Regions from separate parts of the Lapillicoccus jejuensis genome, predicted to be linked through region 1. Evidence: predicted binding sites of a transcription regulator. Region 1 holds the regulator's gene; the other holds the start of a gene.
What was found. The regulator LexA, encoded in region 1, represses DNA repair genes until DNA is damaged. The targets are predictions, from matches to a motif close to TCGAACANNTGTTCGA.
Positions count from the first base shown of each region.

Region 2: a site for LexA is predicted at 4,325-4,340, ahead of ruvC (crossover junction endodeoxyribonuclease RuvC). Genes of this name have one in related genera too.

Region 1 covers NZ_VFMN01000001.1:98,707-108,815, forward strand. The annotation lists gene rhaD (bifunctional rhamnulose-1-phosphate aldolase/short-chain dehydrogenase) at 1-1,152, shown strand, start outside; gene FB458_RS00430 (sugar phosphate isomerase/epimerase family protein) at 1,178-2,035, shown strand; gene rhaI (L-rhamnose isomerase) at 2,037-3,236, shown strand; gene FB458_RS00440 (serine hydrolase domain-containing protein) at 3,176-4,486, opposite strand; gene FB458_RS00445 (LysM peptidoglycan-binding domain-containing protein) at 4,849-5,244, opposite strand; gene lexA (transcriptional repressor LexA) at 5,509-6,252, shown strand; gene FB458_RS00455 (Sir2 family NAD-dependent protein deacetylase) at 6,256-7,140, opposite strand; gene FB458_RS00460 (LysR family transcriptional regulator) at 7,300-8,262, shown strand; gene FB458_RS21515 (ComEC/Rec2 family competence protein) at 8,357-8,824, opposite strand; gene FB458_RS00465 (ComEC/Rec2 family competence protein) at 8,821-10,109, opposite strand, start outside.
Region 2 covers NZ_VFMN01000001.1:3,838,885-3,848,993, forward strand. The annotation lists gene secD (protein translocase subunit SecD) at 1-1,400, opposite strand, end outside; gene yajC (preprotein translocase subunit YajC) at 1,404-1,757, opposite strand; gene ruvB (Holliday junction branch migration DNA helicase RuvB) at 1,996-3,132, opposite strand; gene ruvA (Holliday junction branch migration protein RuvA) at 3,129-3,731, opposite strand; gene ruvC (crossover junction endodeoxyribonuclease RuvC) at 3,728-4,288, opposite strand; gene FB458_RS17830 (YebC/PmpR family DNA-binding transcriptional regulator) at 4,424-5,179, opposite strand; gene pdxT (pyridoxal 5'-phosphate synthase glutaminase subunit PdxT) at 5,190-5,795, opposite strand; gene FB458_RS17840 (APC family permease) at 5,820-7,790, opposite strand; gene kynU (kynureninase) at 7,871-9,133, shown strand; gene FB458_RS17850 (MarR family winged helix-turn-helix transcriptional regulator) at 9,126-9,545, opposite strand; gene FB458_RS17855 (FIST signal transduction protein) at 9,789-10,109, shown strand, end outside.

The sequences.
Region 1 (10,109 bases):
CTGCTGCTCGACACCGCGCCGGACGCCCCGGTCGAGCAGGTCGTCGCCCGCCTCGCCGAGCTGGAGACGGAGTACCGCGAGGAGTACCGCGCCTACTACGAGCGGCACGCCACGCCCGACTCCCCCGCCATGCGGGGCGCCGCCCCAGCCATCGTCCTCGTGCCCGGGGTCGGCATGTTCTCCTTCGGCGGGGACAAGCAGACCGCGCGCGTCGCCGGCGAGTTCTACGTCAACGCCATCAACGTCATGCGCGGCGCCGAGGGCGTGTCGACCTACGCGCCGGTGCCCGAGGCGGAGAAGTTCGCCGTCGAGTACTGGATCCTCGAGGAGCTCAAGCTGCAGCGTCGGCCGAAGCCCAAGGCGCACGCCGGCCGGGTCGCCCTCGTCACCGGTGGGGCGTCCGGGATCGGGCTGGCCACCGCCCGCGCGCTCGTCGACGACGGGGCGACCGTCGTCGTCGCCGACCTGTCGGCCGACGCCGCCACCGGCGTCGCCGCCGAGCTGGGCGGGCCGGACAAGGCGGCCGGGGTGGCGATGGACGTCAGCTCGCCCGCCGCGGTGGCGGCCGCGATGGTCGAGGCGGTCATCGCCTTCGGCGGCATCGACCTCGTCGTCAACAACGCCGGGATCACCCGCGCGGGATCGCTCGGCGACACGACGTACGAGGACTGGGACCTGCAGTACGCGATCATGCCGCGCGGGTCGTTCGTCGTGGCCAAGGCGGTGGAGCCGGTGCTGCGGGCGCAGGGCCTGGGCGGCGACATCGTCAACATCTGCAGCAAGAACGCCGTCTTCGCGGGTCCGAACAACATCGCCTACTCCTCGGCCAAGGCCGCGCAGGCGCACATGGTGCGGCTGCTCGCCGCCGAGCTCGGCGACCTCGGCGTGCGCGTCAACGGGATCAACCCCGACGGGGTCGTGCGCGGGTCCGGCATCTTCTCCGGCGGCTGGGGCGCGTCCCGAGCCAAGACGTACGGCGTCGCCGAGGAGGACCTCGGCAAGTACTACGCCCAGCGGACCGTGCTCAAGGAGGAGGTGCTCCCCGAGCACTGCGCCATGGCGGTCGTCGCCCTCACCGGAGGGCAGCTCCCGGTCACCACCGGGCTCATCGTGCCGGTGGACTCCGGTGTCCCGCAGGCCTTCCTCCGCTGACGACCACATCCCAGGAGACATCATCATGAGCAACAAGATCGGCGTCCACGCCCTCGTCTGGGTCGGTGGGTGGAGCCCCGAGCAGGCCCGCACCGCCATCGAGTCGACCCGCGAGGCGGGCTACGACCTCATCGAGCTGACCATGCCCGACGAGACCTTCGACGCGGCGATGACCGCGAAGCTCCTGCAGGAGAACGGGCTCGACTCGGCGTTCTCGCTCGGGCTGTCACCCGAGACCGACATCTCCAGCGACGACCCGCAGGTCGTCGCCCGGGGGCGCGAGTTCCTCGCCGGCGTGCTGTCGCTGGTCCGGGACACCGGGTCGTCGTACCTCGGCGGGGTGATCTTCTCCAAGCTGGGCCGGTACGACGCCCCGGTGACCGAGCGCGGGCGCGCCCACTCGGTGGAGTCGATCGCCTGGCTCGCCGACCGGGCCGCCGCCAGCGGGATCACGCTGGGCCTGGAGTTCTGCAACCGCTACGAGACCAACGTGCTCAACACGACCGAGCAGACGCTCGCCTTCATCGCCGACGTCGACCGGCCCAACGTCGTGGCGCACCTCGACGTCTACCACATGAACATCGAGGAGGTGTCGTTCTCCGGCGCCGTCCACGCCGCCGCCGACGCCGGTCGGCTCGGCTACGTGCACCTCGGGGAGTCGCACCGGGGCGCCCTCGGCACCGGCTCGGTGCCCTTCGAGGAGTTCTTCGACGCCCTGCACGAGGTGGGGTACGACGGCACGCTGACCTTCGAGTCGTTCTCCTCGCGGGTCGTGCACCCCACCCTGTCCAGCAACCTCGCCATCTGGCGCGACACGTGGGACGACTCCATGGCCCTGGCCGTGGACGCCCGCGAGTTCATCCGCCGGGGATACGGAGCCTGACGTGACCGACCAGCCCAGCGCCCCTGTCACCGGCGGCGACCCGCTCGCCGAGCTCGACGAGTTCTCGATCGAGCTGCCGTCGTGGGCCTTCGGCAACGCCGGCACCCGCTTCAAGGTCTTCTCCTCGCCGGGGGTCCCGCGCGACCCGTTCGAGAAGGTGTCGGACGCGGCGCAGGTGCACCGCCTCACCGGTCTGGCGCCGCGGGTGTCGCTGCACATCCCGTGGGACCTCGTGCCCGACGAGCGGGGCGGGTTCGACGCCCTGGCCGCGCACGCCCGCGAGGAGGGCGTGAGCATCGGCGCGATCAACAGCAACCTGTTCCAGGACGACGACTACCGGCTGGGGTCGCTCGCCCACCCGGAGGAGCGCGTCCGGGACAAGGCGATCGCCCACCACGCGCAGTGCGTCGACGTCATGCGGGCGACCGGGTCCCGCGACCTCAAGCTGTGGCTCCCCGACGGCACGAACTACCCCGGGCAGGACTCGCTGCGCGCCCGCCAGGACCGGCTGGCCGACTCGCTGCAACAGGTCTACGCGCTGCTCGACCCGGGGATGCGGCTGCTCATCGAGTACAAGCTGTTCGAGCCGTCGTTCTACTCGATGGACATCCCGGACTGGGGCACGTCGCTGACCCACTGCCTCGCCCTCGGCGACCAGGCCGTCGTCGTCCTCGACACCGGGCACCACGCCCCGAGCACGAACATCGAGTTCATCGTCATGATGCTGCTGCGCGCGAAGCGGCTCGGTGCCTTCGACTTCAACTCGCGCTTCTACGCCGACGACGACCTCATGGTCGGTGCGGCCGACCCGTTCCAGCTCTTCCGGATCCTCCACGAGATCGTCGAGCAGGACGCCCACCTGCCGTCGTCCGAGGTCAGCTTCATGCTCGACCAGTGCCACAACATCGAGCCGAAGGTCCGCGGGCAGCTGCGGTCGGTGCTCAACGTCGAGGAGGGGCTGGCCAAGGCGCTGCTCGTCGACGAGCCGGCGCTGCGGGCGGCGCACGAGGCGGGCGACGTCCTCGGCGCGAACGACGTCCTCATGGACGCCTACCGCACCGACGTCCGGGAGCGCCTCGCGGACCGTCGCGAGGCCCGCGGTCTGCCGCGGGACCCGGTGGCCGCATTCACGGCGTCCGGCTACCTCGAGCGGGTCAGCGCCGAGCGCGTCGGCGGGACCCAGGCGTCCTGGGGGGCCTGACCGAGGAGTCGTCCGTCCACCCCGTCCGGCCGTTCGCCCGCGGTCTGGCCGCCGGCGGTGACGGGCCGTGGGCAGCTCGCCGTGAACGCGTCGACGAGCACCTGGTTGGCGGCGACCGCGGACTGCGGGGTCGTCGTGCTGTAGTCCCGCCCGTTGTAGGCCACCGACGCCTGCCGGGTGCCGTCGGTGGAGGTGAAGACCACGGTGAGGGTGCCGAAGGTGGCGCCGTCGTGCCCGAAGAGCAGCTGGGGGCTCCCGTCGGCCGCGGGGCACGGGTCACCGACGGCGTAGATGCCCAGTCCGTAGCGCAGCGGGGTGGTGGTCCGGGGCGTGAGCATCTGCTGCAGGGAGCCCTTCGAGGTGAGCCGTCCTGCCATCAACGCACGGTAGAACCGGTCGATGTCGGACGCGTTGGCCACCACCGCGCCGGCGGAGGAGAACGAGGTCGACCCGAGGTCATCGAGGATGCCGGGCGGGTCACCCCACAGCGCGACGTCGGACAGGTGCGCGCCGTCGTACGTCGGCCCGTTCATCGGAAAGCGCGCGGAGCCCATCCCGGCGGGCGCGAACACCCGTTGGGCCAGCAGGCTCCCGACGCTGCGGTGCGTCGCCGCAGCGAGCATCATCCCGACCACGACGTAGTTGGTGTTGGAGTAGGAGAACGAGGTGCCGGGCGTGAACGACCACGGGTCCGCCAGCGCCGCGGCGACGAGCTGCTGGTCCGTACGACGCGTCGCGAGGACCGTCTCGACCTGCTCCGGGGTCTGCGCCGTGCGCAGCAGGGCCGTGAGGTAGTCGGGTAAGCCGGAGCGGTGGCTCAGCAGCTCCTCCAGGGTGACGTCGCCGTGCGCGCCCAGCAGCCCGGGCAGGACGTCGTCGACCGTCGTCGACAGGCTCCAGTGCCGGCGGTCCACCTCCTGCATGGCGAGGGTGGCGACCATCGCCTTCGTCACGCTGCCGACCCGCACGGTGTCGAACGGCTGGGCCGCCGACCCGGTCGACGGGTTCCGCACCCCGGCGGCCCCCTTCCACCAGTCGCCGCCGCGGGTCGTGCTCGCTGCGACCACGCCGACCGCTCCGGCGTCGACGACCGCCTGCAGGTCCTGCTGCAGACGCGCCTGAGCGGCCGGGCGCCGGTCGTGCGCCGTGGCGGTGCTCGCGGGGACAGCAGGCTTCGGGACCGGAGGCGTCGGCGCCGCGGTGGCCGCCGCCGCCGGGACACCCAGCGCCAGGATCGCGAGCACGGTCACGGCAGAACGCCATCCCCGGCCCCAGGTGCGCGCGGGCCGTCCTCCGGGTGTCGCCGTCATCGTCCTTCTCCCCTCCATCACGGACGGCGGGTGAGCACCCCGCCACCTCCCTTCCTACCGACCGAGGGAGTGCGACGGATCCCTCCCGCGGCGGAGGCGGCTCCCCATCACGAGGGAGGAGCGACGGTGCCGCCCGGTGGGCGGGGCGGCACCGTCTCCCTCAGGGACGTCGTGTCACGGGGTCGAGTCGTGACGCGGTCCCGGGACCCGGCCCTCCGCGCGGACGTCGCGGAGCCCGGGATGAACCGCCGGCAGGGCGGTCGGGTCGAGCAGAGGGGTGGACGAGCAGCGGGGGAGGGTGCTCAGGGCAGGGCCGGGATGGCGAGGCGCTGCCCCGCGTGCACCTGGAGCGAGCTGAGCCCGTTGGCCAGCTGAATCTGCGCGACGCCCTCGTCGACGGGCAGGCCCGGCAGCTCGTGGGCGGCGACCTGCGACAGCGTCTGCCCCGAGGAGACCGTCACGGTGTGGTCGATGGTCGCCGCGGCGGACCCGGCGCCCAGCACGCTGACGAGCAGGACCACTCCCAGGGTGACGGCCGAGGCGAGGACGAGCAGCCGGCCGAAGCGGGTGATCCGCAGCGGGGCGGACGCGGCGCGGGCGGCGCGGCCGGTCGGGACGAGCCGGAGCTCGGGGCGACGCGACGGGGCGCCCACCAGGTCGGTGGCGGGGGCGACGGACCAGACGGCTGCTGCGCTCATCGATAGCTCCTCAGGGGCGGGGACGAGGCCGGTCGAACGGGTGTGCGATCGAACGCCTGTCCAATTTGTAGCACGCGTGTGCGAGAAAGTCGAGACACGCGTCGAACAGGTGTTTGGCACGCTCGTTCGAAGGTCGTAGTCTCTGGCCATGGACGAGAGTCCATCACCGACCACCGACAGAGCACCCCCGCCGGCCGCGTGACCCCGCCCTGACCTGCGGGAACGCGCTCCCCGGCACCGCAGACGAGAGACCGAGGAGCAGGGATGGCACAGGTGCACGAGATGCCCGAGCGGGGCCAGGGCGACGGCCTCACGGTCCGTCAGCGGCGTGTGCTCGAGGTCATCCGCAACTCGGTCGACCGTCGGGGCTACCCGCCGAGCCTGCGCGAGATCGGCGAGGCCGTGGGCCTGACCAGCCCGAGCAGCGTCGCCCACCAGCTGTCGACCCTCGAGCGCAAGGGGTACCTGCGCCGCGACCCGAACCGGCCGCGCGCCATCGAGGTCGTCTCCCCCGACGCCGCCCCCGAGGAGCGGGGCTACCGCTCGGGTGACGCCGGCACCCGGCAGATCATCGACAGCCAGGGGCTGCTCGAGACGCCGTCGGACGAGACGGGCTCGGGGGACGCGCGCCCGGCGGCGTCGTACGTGCCCGTGGTGGGGCGGATCGCCGCCGGCGGTCCGATCCTCGCGGAGGAGGTCGTCGAGGACGTCTTCCCGCTGCCCAAGCAGATCGTCGGCGAGGGGTCGCTCTTCCTGCTCAAGGTCGTCGGCGACTCGATGGTCGACGCGGCCATCTGCGACGGCGACTGGGTCGTCGTGCGGCAGCAGCCGACCGCGGACAACGGCGACATCGTCGCGGCCATGCTCGACAACGAGGCGACGGTCAAGACGTTCAAGCGCACCGACGGCCACGTGTGGCTCATGCCGCACAACCCGGCGTACACGCCCATCGACGGCGACCACGCGACGATCCTCGGCAAGGTCACGGCGGTCCTGCGCCGGGTGTGACGCTCAGGCGACGGCGGCGGCCAGCCTTGTGAGCGTCTCCCCCAAGGGGCCGTGGAGCCGGATGGTCGCCTCGCCGTCGCCGCGGCTGGGGCCGGCCGTGACGATGGCCACCGGCTTGCCGTCGCGGTGGGCCCGCCGCACGAAGCGGTAGCCGCTCATCACCGCCAGCGACGAGCCCAGGACCAGCAGGCCGCGGGCCCGGTCGACCGTGTCGAAGGCGTGGGCGACGGTCTCCTTCGGGACCGACTCGCCGAAGAAGACGACGTCGGGCTTGAGGGTGTCGCGCCCGCAGACGAGGCAGGCCTGCAGGTGGAAGGTCGTCACGAGGTCGTCGTCGAGGACGATGTCGCCGTCGGGCCGGATCTGGCTGGTGACGCGCGAGGCGTCCCCCGCGACGGCGAGCACCCGGTCGGCGAACCCGGGGTTGGCCAGCGCCATCCGCTCGTGCAGCGCCACCCGGGAGCTGCGGTCGCCGCAGGTGAGGCAGACGACCCGATCGAGCGTGCCGTGCAGCTCGAGGACGTCGTGGGCACCGGCCTCCTGGTGCAGTCCGTCGACGTTCTGGGTGACGATCCCGGTGAGACGGCCGCTGCGCTGGAGCGCGGTGACGGCGCGGTGACCGGCGTTCGGGTGCGCGCGGGTGAAGCGCTGCCAGCCGATGAAGCTGCGGGCCCAGTAGCGCTGGCGGGCGGCGGAGGAGCCGCTGAACTCGTCGTACTGCATCGGCATGACGCGCCGGGTGCCGTCCGGGCCGCGGTAGTCGGGGATCCCCGACTCGGTGCTGAGCCCGGCCCCGGTGAGGACGGCGACCTCGCCGGCCCGGACGAGGCCGAGGAGCTCGTCGAACGACCCCGGACCCTCGACCGCGCCCCCCTCCGCCGGTCGCAGCACCCAGGAGGGGCGTGCGGAGGCGGGGCGGATCACCCCCTCAGTATCGCCCGGCACCCGACCCGACGAGGGTCGGCCCTACCGGACCCAATCCCTACCTCCATGACGATCTCGTGGCGAACGGACCGTCGGCATAACGCGGCGTTATAGAATCCGCCCATGATCGACGCCGCCGGACTGAGGGTCATGCGCGCCATCGCCGAGGAGGGCAGCTTCACCGGGGCGGCCACCGCCCTGGGCTACTCGCAGCCCGCCGTCTCGCAGATGGTGCGACGGCTCGAGCAGCGCACCGGAACGGTGCTCGTCGAGCGCATCGGCCGTCAGGTGCGGCTCACCGAGGCCGGCCAGGTCCTCGCCCGTCACGCGGTCGGCGTGCTGGCCGCCCTCGACGCGGCCGAGGAGGAGGTCGCCGCGATCGCCGGACTGCGCTCCGGCCGGGTACGGCTCATGGCGTTCCCGTCGTCGTCGGCGACGCTCGTGCCCCGGGCGCTGTCGCTGGTCAGGTCGCGCTTCCCCGACGTGTCGGTGAGCTTCAGCGAGGCGGAGCCGCCCGAGGCGCTCGCCGCGCTCCGCGCGGGTGACTGCGACCTCGCGGTGACGTTCGCCTACGAGCAGGACGAGGTGCCGGCGTCCGAGGACCTCGACCTGTTCGTCTCGACCGTGCTGCTCGAGGACGAGGTCCGCCTCGCCGTCCCCCGCAGCCACCCGCTGGCCGAGACCGGAGAGGTCGACCTGGCCGACGTCGGCTCCGAGTCGTGGATCGCCGGGTGCCCCCGGTGCCGGGGTCACCTGCTGGCCCTCGCCCGCCGGTCCGGCTTCTCCCCCACCGTGTCCTACGAGACCGAGGACTACGTCGCCGTGCTCGGTCTCGTCGGCGAGGGCCTCGGCGTCGCGCTCGTGCCCGACCTCATCCTCGCCGCCGCCAAGCACGACGGGGTGGCGACCCTCCCCCTCAAGCCCGCGTCGCGACGGGTCATCACCGCGGTGACGACCGAGGACCTCCAGCGCGTGCCCGCGGTCAGGGCCACCCTCGAGGCGCTAGACGAGAGCGCGGCCGCGCACCGCCGGGCCCGCCCCGTCGCGGTGCCGTCGCTCATGCCCGCCCCCGCCTACCACATCTGAGAACCGCTCCACCCGAATCGGATTCGGTCCGCTCGGCTCGTGTCACGACCCGAGCCGAGCGGACCGAATCCGATTCGTGTGGGTCGCGCCGGGGTCAGCGGGAAGTGACGTAGCGCAGCCCGCCGTGGTCGCCGAGGACGGCGATGTCACCCGACTGGTCGGTGCGCAGGACCTGGAAGCCGTCGCCGCGGAGGGCCGTGACGGTGGACGGCGCAGGGTGTCCGTAGTCGTTGTCGGCCCCGACGCTGACGAGGGCGAGCGGGGCGTGGGTGGCGGCGTACAGCTCGTCGTCACGGTTGGCCGAGCCGTGGTGGGCGACCTTGACGACGTCGAAGCCGTCGGCGAGGAGCGCCGGCTCGGTCCGCAGAGCCCGCAGCAGCTCCGCCGCCGCCTCGCGCTCGACGTCGCCGAGGAGCAGCAGCCGCAGCCCGTCGACGTCGACGGTGAGGACGACCGACGCGTTGTTCGGCACCGACCCGGCCCGGATGACCCGGGCCGGCCACCACACCCGCGCCTCGATCCCCGGCCACGCGAGCCGGTCGCCGGCCCACACCCGGGTCACCGGGACCCCCGCGGCACGGGCCTCGGCCACCACGTCGCGCGCGCGGTCGGCGGGTTCGTCGACGGGTCGACGAGCAGGGCGCCCACGGACCGCCCGCGCAGCACGCCCGGCAGCCCGTCGACGTGGTCGGCGTGGTCGTGCGTGAGGACCACGGCGTCGACCCGGGTCACCCCGAGCCGCCCGAGGCACCCGTCGACGGCCGCCGGGTCAGGCCCGGTGTCGACGACGACCACCGTGCCGGCGGCGCTGCGCAGGACCATCCCGTCGCCCTGGCCGACGTCGCACATGACGTAGCGCCACCCCGGCGGCGGCCAGGTCAGCCGGGCCGTCGGCGCCCCGGCGGCGAGCCCCAGGAGGGCGCACGCCGCCACGACCGCCGGCCGGCGGCGGCCGTGGTGCAGCAGCCACGGCCCGGTGAGGACGACGACGAGGCTGAGCGCCGCGAGGCTGAGCGCCCCGCCGGCGCCGCTCGGCCACGGGACGCTGCCCCAGGGCAGTCCCGCCCCCGCCCGGGCGACGGCCGCGATCCCCAGGGTGGGCAGGGCGGGCAGCCAGGCCGCCCACGCGGCGAGGGGTGGCACCACGAGCGCGAGGAGCGCGACGGCGACACCGAGGACCGTCGCCGGGGTGACCAGCGGCGACACGACGAGGTTGGTGAGGACGGCGACGAGCGACACCGACCCCTGCAGGACGACGACCACCGGCCCGCAGACGACCTGGGCGGCGAGCGGGAGGGCGACGGCGGGTCCGAGCCACCTCAGCCGGGGCGGCAGGCGCGCGGCGAGCGCCTCGCCCCACGGTCGGGCGAGCACGAGCAGCCCGATCGTGGCCAGCGTCGACAGCGCGAACCCCACCGACCTCGACAGCCACGGGTCCCAGACGAGGAGCCCGACGACGGCGGCGGCGACCGCCGGCAGCCCCTCGCGCCGGCGGTGGGTGCCGAGGCCCAGCAGCCCGACGCACCCCATCGCCGCCGCGCGCAGCACGCTCGGCTCGGGCCGGACGAGGACGACGAAGCCGAGCAGCAGGGCGAGCGCCACGAGGGGTCGTCGTCGGCGCCGGACGCCGAGCCACCCGCACGCCCAGATCCCGGCCGCGAGGACGATGGTGACGTTGCTGCCGCTGACCGCGCTGAGGTGGGTCAGGCCGCTCGCCTGCATCGCGGTGGTGAGGTCCTGCGGGGCCCGGCTCGTGTCGCCGAGGACGAGGCCGGGCAGCAGGCCGCGCGCGTCGGCCGGCAGGTGCTCGGTCGCGGAGGCGAACCGCCCCCGCACGAGCGCCGCCG
Region 2 (10,109 bases), 3.7 Mb from region 1:
TAGGACCAGCCGAGCAGCACGAGCGCGAAGTAGGTGATGACGGAGGCCACGACGAGCGAGGCCACGGTGACCAGGCCGAGCAGGCGGTACTGGAAGAGCGAGTACACGACGACGAGCAGCAGGCCGATGAGACCGGCGATGAGGCCGAGGCGCAGCTGCTCGTTGCCGAGGGTCGGGCTGACGTCGTCCTGGGTCTGCAGCTGGAAGGACAGCGGCAGGGCGCCGAACTTCAGCTGCTGGGCGAGGTCGCGGGCGCTGTCGATGGTGAACGAGCCGGTGATGCTGGCCTGGCCGTTGGTGATCGCGGCGTTCGTCCGCGGCGCCGAGACGACCTGCTTGTCGAGGACGATGGCGAACTGGTTCTGCGCGCCCTGCAGGCCGAGCAGGCGGGTCGTGACGTCACCGAACTTCTTGGCGCCCTCGCCCGTGAAGGTCAGGGCGACCTCGACGACGTTGGTCGGCTGGCCGTTGGGGCCGGTCTGGTAGCCGGACGTGGCGTCGGCGATCTCCGAACCGTCGACCTCGACCGGGCCGAGGATGTACTTCGTCGACCGGTCCGAGGAGCAGGCGACGAGCGGCTTGTCGGGGTCGTCGACCGCCGAGGACTGGTTCTCCGGCTTGGAGCAGTCGAGCTCGGTGAAGGCCTTCTGGATGTCGGGGGTGATCCAGGCGGTGTCGCTCGCGCTCGTCGGCTTCGTCGACGGGGTGTCGGTCGGCTGGTCGAGCGTCGGGTTGGCGGTGCTGGTCGCGGTGGCCGCGCCGGTGGTGGCCGTCGCGGCCCCGGTCGTCGCGGTGCCGGTCGGCGAGGTGGTGTCCTGGCGCAGCGCCTGCGGGATCGCGGCGTTGGCGGCGGAGCTCGTCGCGGCGGCGGTACCGGGGTCGGTGGTGAAGACCGGGGCGGGGGTCGTGGCCGTGGGCTTCGAGGTCGTGCTGGGGGTGGCCGTGCCGGTCGCCGTCCCCGTGGCGGTCGAGGTCGGGGTGGGCTGCGCGGCCTGCGGCGAGCCCGCTCCGTCGACGAGGACGGCCCGGAAGCGCAGCTGCGAGGGCTTGCGGATCGCGTCGAGGGTCTGCTTGCTCGGCGACCCCGGGATGTCCACGACGATGTTGCGCCCGCCCTGGGTGGAGACCTCGGCCTCCGCGACGCCGTACGCGTTGACGCGCTGCTCGATGATGTCGCGGGCCTTGTCGAGCTGGCCCTGGTTGACGGTCGCGCCGGGCGTGGTGAGCACCGGCTCGAGGACCATCTCCGTGCCGCCCTCGAGGTCGAGGCCGAGCTTCGGGGTCCACTGGCCGCCGCCCCACGCCGCGGCGGCACCGGAGCCGCCGACGAGCAGGACGAGGACCACGACGAGGCCCAGGAGGACCTGCCGGGGCCGACGGGTGCGCGGGTCTCGTGCCACGGCCTACTTCTCCTCGGGGCGGGCGGCCGGGTCGACGGTCGTCGAGGGCGCGTCCACGGGGCTGGTGGTCTCGGAGGTCACCGGCGAGCTCGTCGCGGGGGCGGCGGGGTCCCGCGGGACGGTGAGGGCCACGGCGCGGCGGTCGAACTTCACCACCGTGCCCGGCGCGATCTCGAGGTGGACGACGCCGTCACCGAGCTCGGCGACGGTGCCGAAGAGGCCCGACGTCGTGCAGACCTCGTCACCGACGGTGATGGAGTCCTGCAGGTCGAGCGCGGCCTTCTGCCGGCGGCGCTGGCTCCAGAACATGAAGCCGACCAGCCCCAGGAGCAGGACGGGCAGCAGCAGCGATTCCATCAGCGATGAGTCCTCACGAGTGGTCCCCGGTCCTCCGGGAGGCGGTGCGGTCCTGCGACCCAACGAGTCGCGGTGCGCACGAGTGCCGGCGGACGCCGACGTGCCCGCGGAAGTCTAGGTGAGGGGTCCGGATCACACCAAAGCAGGCGAGCGTACGGCGCGCCCCCGCTCGCCACCACCGTCCCCGCTGCGTCCGCAGCGGCGAGGCACCGGTGCCGCGGCGGTGCGGACGCTGCGGTCAGCCACGGAAGCGGCCGGCGTCGCCGGCGTCGTCCAGGGGCAGCACGGGCTGGCCCGCGACCCCGGCGGGCGGGACGAGGCGCAGGTGCTCGAAGGCGGCGGCCGTGGCGGCCCGGCCCCGTGGGGTGCGCACGATGAGCCCCTCGCGCACGAGGAACGGCTCGGCGACCGTCTCGACGGTGTCGGTCTCCTCCCCCACGGCGACGGCGAGGGTCGACAGCCCCACCGGGCCGCCGGCGAAGCGCCGGCACAGCGCCTCGAGCACGGCCCGGTCGAGGCGGTCCAGGCCCCGGTCGTCGACGTCGAACAGCGCGAGCGCGGTGCGGGCGGCCACGAGGTCGACCCGGCCGTCGCCGTGCACCTGGGCCCAGTCGCGGACCCGGCGCAGCAGCCGGTTGGCGATGCGGGGGGTGCCGCGCGAGCGCAGGGCGATCTCCCGGATGCCGTCGGCGGCCGCCTCGACCCCGAGCAGCCGGGCCGAGCGGTGCAGGATGGTGACGAGGTCGTCGGTGGCGTAGAAGTCGAGGTGCCCGGTGAAGCCGAAGCGGTCGCGCAGCGGAGCCGGCAGCAGCCCCGCCCGGGTGGTCGCCCCGACGACGGTGAACGGCGGCAGCTCGAGCGGGATGGCCGTCGCCCCCGGTCCCTTGCCGACGATGACGTCGACGCGGAAGTCCTCCATGGCCAGGTAGAGCATCTCCTCGGCCGAGCGGGACATCCGGTGGATCTCGTCGAGGAAGAGCACCTCGCCCTCGGCCAGGCTGGACAGGATCGAGGCGAGGTCGCCGGCGTGCTGGATGGCCGGTCCGGAGGTGACCCGGATCGGCTGCTGGAGCTCGGCGGCGACGATCATCGCCAGCGTCGTCTTGCCCAGCCCGGGCGGCCCGGACAGCAGGACGTGGTCGGGCGGGGTGCCGCGCCGCCTGGCCGCCTCGAGGACGAGCGCGAGCTGGTCGCGCACCCGCGGCTGCCCGGGGAACTCCTCGAGCCGCTTGGGCCGCAGCGCGGCCTCGACCTGGCGCTCCCCCTCGTCGCCGACCGGGTCGACGACCCGGGCGGTGGCGTCGTACGAGCCGTCGTCGGCGGGGTCCCAGCCCCGCTCGTCACCCTCTCCCGGCCGGTGCGGCACCGCGGTCACCGGCCCAGCACCTGCAGCGCGGCCTTGAGCAGCGCCGCGACGGGGGTGTCGGCCGCCGGCTGGGTGCCGGCGACGGCCGCGACGGCGTCGTCGGCCTGCTTGGTGCTCCAGCCCAGGCCGACCAGGGCCTCCTGGACCTGGCCCTGCCAGGCGGCGGTGGCCGGCTGCCCGGCGGCGACGGCGGCTCCGCCGGCGCCGACGACCCCGATCTTGTCGCGCAGCTCGAGGACGAGCCGCTCCGCGCCCTTGCGGCCGATGCCCGGGACCTTGGTGAGCGTGAGGACGTCGCCGCTGCCCACCGCGGCCCGCAGCGCGTCCGGCGGGTGCACCGCGAGCATGGCCAGCGCCAGGCGCGGCCCGACGCCGGAGACCGTCTGGACGGTCTCGAAGACGCTGCGCTCGTCGTCGTCGGCGAACCCGTAGAGCGTGAGGGAGTCCTCACGGACGACGAGGCTGGTCGCCAGCCGCGCCTGCTGGCCCGAGCGCAGGGCGGCCGCGGTCGCCGGGGTCGTGTGCACGAGCAGCCCGACGCCGCCCACCTCGACGACGACCTGGTCCAGCCCGGCCCGCAGGACGGTGCCGTGCACCGACGCGATCACCGGGCCACCGCCCGCGGGGGGCGGGAGGACGCCGTACGGCGCCCCGCCTGCGCGGCGACCGCCTCGGCCAGCCGCGACTGGGTGCCGCCGCGCCACACCTGGCAGATCGCCAGGGCGAGTGCGTCGGCGGCGTCGGCGGGCCTCGGCGCGGCGTCGAGGGACAGCAGGCGGGTGACCATCGTCGTCACCTGCGCCTTGTCGGCCCGCCCGGAGCCGGTGACGGCGGCCTTGACCTCGGTCGGGGTGTGCAGGCGCACCGGGATGCCCCGACGGGTGGCGGCGAGCATCGCGACGGCCGAGGCCTGGGCCGTGCCCATGACGCTGGCGACGTTGGCGTCGGCGAAGACCCGCTCTATGGCGACGACGTCGGGTCGGTGCCGCTCGACCCACGTCTCCAGCTCGGCCTCGAGGGCGAGCAGGCGCAGCGGGATCTCGTCGCTGGTGCGGGTGCGCACGACGCCGACCGCGACCATCGCCAGCGGCCGACCGGGCACCCCCTCGACGACGCCGATGCCGCACCGGGTCAGGCCGGGGTCGACGCCGAGGACGCGGGGCATCGGGCTCCTTGCTGCTGGTGGGGGTCCGGGCCGCGCCCGAACAGGTGTTCGGCACCGAACGTACCCCGGACGCGACGTGGGGCCCCGGCGGCACGCCGGGGCCCCACGTCGGGTGCGAGCAGGGGCGAGGTGGTCCTACTCCTCGTCGAGCTCGGCGAGGACGTCGTCCGGGACGTCGCCGTTGGCGTAGACGTTCTGGACGTCGTCGGAGTCCTCGAGGGCCTCGAGCACGCGGAACATCTTCTTGGCGCCCTCGGCGTCGAGCGGGACCTGGAGGTTCGGCACCCAGGAGGCCTCGGCCGAGTCGTAGTCGATGCCGGCCTGCTGGACGGCGGTGCGGATGGCCACGAAGTCGCTGGCGTCGCTGACGATCTCGAAGGTCTCGCCGAGGTCGTTGACCTCCTCGGCGCCCGCGTCGAGGACGACCTCCAGCAGCTGGTCCTCGGTCAGCGAGCCCTTGGGCACCTGGACGACGCCCTTGCGGTCGAAGACGTAGGCGACCGAGCCCGGGTCGGCGAGCTGCCCGCCGTTCTTGTTCAGCGCCGTGCGCACCTCGGCCGCGGCGCGGTTGCGGTTGTCGGTGAGGCACTCGATGAGGACGGCGACACCACCGGGGGCGTAGCCCTCGTAGGTGATGGTCTGCCAGTCCGAGCCGCCGGCCTCGGCGCCGCTGCCGCGCTTGACGGCGCGGTCGATGTTGTCGTTGGGGACCGACGTCTTCTTCGCCTTCTGGATGGCGTCGTAGAGCGTCGGGTTGCCGGCCGGGTCACCGCCGCCGCTGCGCGCGGCGACCTCGATGTTCTTGATGAGCTTGGCGAACAGCTTGCCGCGCTTGGCGTCGATGGCCGCCTTCTTGTGCTTCGTGGTGGCCCATTTGGAGTGGCCGCTCATGCGCGTTCCCTCACGATCTCGATCGGACGATCTGCACGAACAGTCGGTGCACCCGCGTGTCGCCCGTGACCTCGGGGTGGAACGAGGTGGCGAGCAGGGCACCCTGCGTGACGGCGACGATCCTACCCGCGGCCGGTCCCCCCTCGACACGCGACAGCACCCGCACGCCCGGCCCCGTCTCCTCGACCCACGGCGCCCGGATGAAGACCGCGTGGTACGGCGCGTCGAGACCCTCGACGTGCACCTCGCCCTCGAACGAGTCGACCTGGCGGCCGAACGCGTTGCGGCGCACGGTGATGTCGAGCCCGCCGAGGGTCTGCTGGTCGGGGCGGCCGTCGAGGACCCGGTCGGCGAGCATGATCATGCCGGCGCACGAGCCGTAGACCGGCAGCCCGTCCGCGATGCGCTCGCGCAGCGGCTCCTGGAGGCCGAAGGCCCGCACGAGCTTGTCCATCGTCGTCGACTCGCCGCCGGGGACGACGAGACCGTGCAGGGGGGCGAGCTCCTCGGGGCGTCGTACGGGCACGGCGTGGGCGCCGCACGCCTGCAGGGCGTGCAGGTGCTCGCGGACGTCGCCCTGGACGGCGAGGACGCCGATGGTGGTGCTCGTGCTCACGGCGCCCGACGCTACGGCAGGGGGTCAGTCGACGTGGACGGCGGGTCGCCGGTCCGGGTCGGGCTCGGCCTGGCGGAGCACCTCGCGGGTCAGCGGCGCCACGTCGCCGCCGCCGAAGAACAGGTAGCGCAGGAGGGCGGCGATCGGGTTGCCCTCCATCCACTCGAAGTAGACCTCGGGCACGACGCCCGTCTGCTCGCGGATGGCGAGGAGGATCGCCGCGATCGCGTTGGGGATGGTCGGGGCGGAGACGGTGAGGACCTCGTACCCGTGCCGCAGCTCGCCGCGGACCGCGAGGTCGGTGACGAAGTCGGAGGCGTCGACGACGGTGACCTCGACGAAGACCAGCCGCTCCCCCGGGCCGAGGTTGTTGACCGTCCGCTCGACGACCTCCTTCTCGAGGTAGTCGAGCAGGTCGCGCTCCCCGTCCGGGTCGTGGGCCACGAGGCGCACCTGCCCCTCGGCCGCGGCGCGGGCGACGATGGCCCGCGCCGTCTCGTCGAAGGTCACGGTGTCGACCCGCAGCTCGGTCGAGCGCAGCGCGCGGCTGGTGATCGAGACGACGACGATGGCGAGGATGAAGAACGAGGCGATCTTCACGCCCTCGGGCCGCTCGACGACGTTCGCGACCGTCGTGTAGGCGAAGACGAGGGCGACGACGCCGAAGAAGACCGTCCCGCGCCGGCTGCCCCGGCGCCACGCCGAGACGGTGACCGCGACCGTCGCCGACAGCATGAGCACGAGGACACCGGTGGCGTAGGCGCCGCCCTGGGCGTTGACGTCGGCCTTGAACAGGATGGTGATGACGAAACCGATGACGACGAAGACGACGACGAGCGGCCGGGTCAGCCGGGTCCACTCCGGCGCCATCCCGTAGCGCGGCATGTAGCGCGGGACGAGGTTGAGCATCCCGGCCATGGCCGACGCGCCGGCGAACCACAGGATGAGGATCGTCGAGACGTCGTACGCGGTCCCGAAGCCGTTCCCGAGGTACTCGTGAGCCAGGTAGGCCAGGGCGCGGCCGTCGGCCGCGCCGCCCGGCTGGAACGCCGCCTGCGGGATGAGCAGCGTCGTCGCGAGGCTGCTCGTGATGAGGAAGACGCTCATGATGACCGCGGCGGTGAGCAGCATCCGCTGGCTGCGCCGGATCCGCTTGGCCGGCTGCACCGGGTCGTCGTCGGCCGCCCCGCGGACCAGGGGCATCATCGTCACGCCGGTCTCGAACCCGGACAGGCCGAGGGCCAGCTTGGGGAAGACGAGCAGCGCGATCCCGACGACCAGCCACGGGTTGTTGCTGTGCGAGGTGAGCAGCGCCGAGCCCCAGTCGCCGATGACGTGGCCCTGCGAGAACACCTTGGCGGCGGCGGTGACGATGACGACGAGGTTGAGCCCGAGGTAGACCACGACGAGGCCGACGGCGATGCCGATCGCCTCGGCGAAGCCGCGCAGGAAGACGACGCCGAGCAGCGCGACGAGGAAGAGCGCGACGAGGACGTTCTGCCCGTGCAGGAACGACGGCGCGAACGGGTTCTCGATGGCGTGCGCGGCGGCGTCGGCGGCCGACAGCGTGATGGTGATGAGGAAGTCGGTGAGGGCGAAGCCGAGCAGGACGAGGACGAAGAGCTTGCCCCACCAGAACGGGAAGAGCCGCTCGAGCATCGCGATCGACCCCTGGCCGTGCGGGCTCTCCCTGGCCACCCGCCGGTAGACCGGCAGCGCCCCGAGCAGCGTGAGCAGGACCAGGACGAGGGTCGCGACGGGCGAGACGAGCCCGGCGGCGAGCGCGGCGATGCCGGGCTGGTAGCCGAGGGTGGAGAAGTAGTCGACGCCGGTGAGGCACATGACCTGCCACCACGGGTGGGCCTTCTCGGGCGAGCCGGTCGGCTTGGCGTGCGGGGCCTGGCGGGACGCGACCGCGTCGCGCTCCCCGGCGAAGAGCCACTCCCGGAACCGCGAGCGGTCCGCGGTCTCGGGCTGGCGGAAGCGAGTGGACACGAGGGGGAAGCGTAACCGCGTGAACCGGGTGGAGCCGTGCGTGCCCGTCCCCACCCGGGACGGCGCGCTAGCGTCGGGGCATGCCGAGCACCCCGGACCTGCCCGCCGACCTCGTCGCGCGGGCCCGCGACCTCGACGCCCGCCACGCGGCCGCCGACCGCCGCGACGCCTTCCACCTGCCGGACGGCCTGACCTACCTCGACGGCAACTCGCTCGGCGCGCTCCCCCGGACGGTCGCCGCCCGCGTCGGCGAGGTCGTCGAGCGCGAGTGGGGCGAGGGTCTTGTCCGCTCGTGGAACGACGCCGGCTGGTGGGAGGCGGCGACCCGGGTCGGGGACCGCCTCGGCGTCCTCGTCGGCGCCGCCGCGGGGCAGGTCGTCGTCACCGACTCGACGTCGACCAACCTGTTCAAGGTCGTCGTCGCGGCGCTGGGGATGGCGGGCTCCCCCACCCGGGGCCGGGTCCTCGTCGACCCCGACTCGTTCCCCACCGACGTCTACGTCGTCGGCTCGGCCGCCCGCCTCGCGGGCGGGCAGGTCGACCGGGTCGCCCCCGCCGACGTCGCCGCGCACCTGCGCGACGTCGGCGACGAGGTGGCCCTGCTCGTCTACTCCTCGGTCGACTACCGCACCGGCGAGCTGTGGGACCTCGCGTCGATGACGGCGGCCGCGCACGAGGTCGGCGCGCTCGTCTGCTGGGACCTGTGCCACAGCGCCGGGGTGCTCGAGATCGGGCTCGACGCCCACGAGGCGGACCTCGCGGTCGGCTGCGGCTACAAGTACCTCAACGGCGGGCCGGGCGCGCCGGCGTTCGTCTACGTCGCCGAACGGCACCAGGCCGCGTTCCACAACCCGGTGGCCGGCTGGAACGGGCACGCCCGCCCGTTCGGCATGGAGGCGGAGTACGAGCCGGCGCCGGGCATCGGCCGCGCCCGCTCCGGCACGAGCGGCATGCTCGGCCTGCTCGCGCTGGAGGAGGCCCTGCGGGTGTACGACGGCGTGCCCGTCGCCGACCTGCGCGCCCGGTCCCTGTCGCTGACCCGGTTCTTCGTCGAGGCGCTGGGCGCCCTCGGCGTCGACCTGCCGGTCGTCACGCCGGCGGACGACGCGCGGCGCGGCTCACAGGTCTCGGTGCGCCACCCCGAGGCGTACGGCGTCGTGCAGGCGCTCATCGCCCGCGGGGTCGTCGGCGACTTCCGCGAGCCGGACCTCGTGCGCCTCGGGTTCGCGCCGCTCTACCTTACGCACCACGACGCCGTGGTCGCCGCCGCGCACCTCGCCGAGGTCCTCGCCACCGGCGAGTTCGCCCGGCCCGAGCACACGCGGCGGGCCCTCGTCACCTGAGGTCGGTGCGCAGCTGCGCGAGGGCGCCCTGCAGCGCCGTGCGCTTGGAGGCGGCGAGGGTGACCGACCCGTCGACGGCCGCCTCGACGGCCTTGCCGCCCTTGGCCAGCGCGCGACGGCCGGCGGCCGTGACCGAGATCGTCGACGAGCGCCGGTCGGTGGGGTGGCTCTTGCGCTTGACCCAGCCGGCCCGCTCGAGGCGGTCGACGGCCTTGCTCGCGCCGCCCACGGAGATGCCGAGGGCCAGCGCGACGTCCTGCACGCGGGCACCCTCGTGCTCGCTCACCGCGAGCAGCGGGAGGAAGGACGAGGTCTCCATCCCGGCGTCGGCGCGCAGCCGCGTCTCGACGGCGTCGAGCAGTCTCACCTGCGCGAAGGAGAGGTCGGCGAAGAGGCTGACGTGGTCGCTCATGAACCCATCGTAGGCCCGCACGACCGGTCATCCAGGAAGTCATCACCCGGAAACCAGGTTCCCGGGGTCGCGGCACCGTCGCGGAGCCGGGTCCGGGGGCGTCGTACGGGCTCCGTCGGCTGCTCGGACCCGCCTCGGACCCCGCCTCGGCACCCGCCGCGGATCCCTCGACGAGAACCCTCAGGTCCCTCGTTCTACGGCCGATGTCCCCGACGGGACGTCCGTAGAGGGAGGAGCACGCACGTGCAGGTCGCCACGCGCCGGTGGGGGCCGGTCTCCGGGTGGGACGAGCCGTTGCCCGACTGGGACGGACCCTCGACCGCGGTGCTGGTGTTCGCCGGCGCCCGCGTCGAGGTCCCCGACCCGGCGCTCGCCCAGGTCGCCGCCGCCTTCCCCACGTCGGCCGTCCTCGGCTGCTCGACCGCCGGGGCCGTCGTCGACGACCTCCTCGAGGACGACGCCGTCGTCGTCACCGTCGTCCGCTTCGCCGCGACCCGCCTGCGCCTGCGGACCCGACCGGTCACGGCGTCGACCTCGGCCGCCACCGGGGCCGACCTGGGGCGG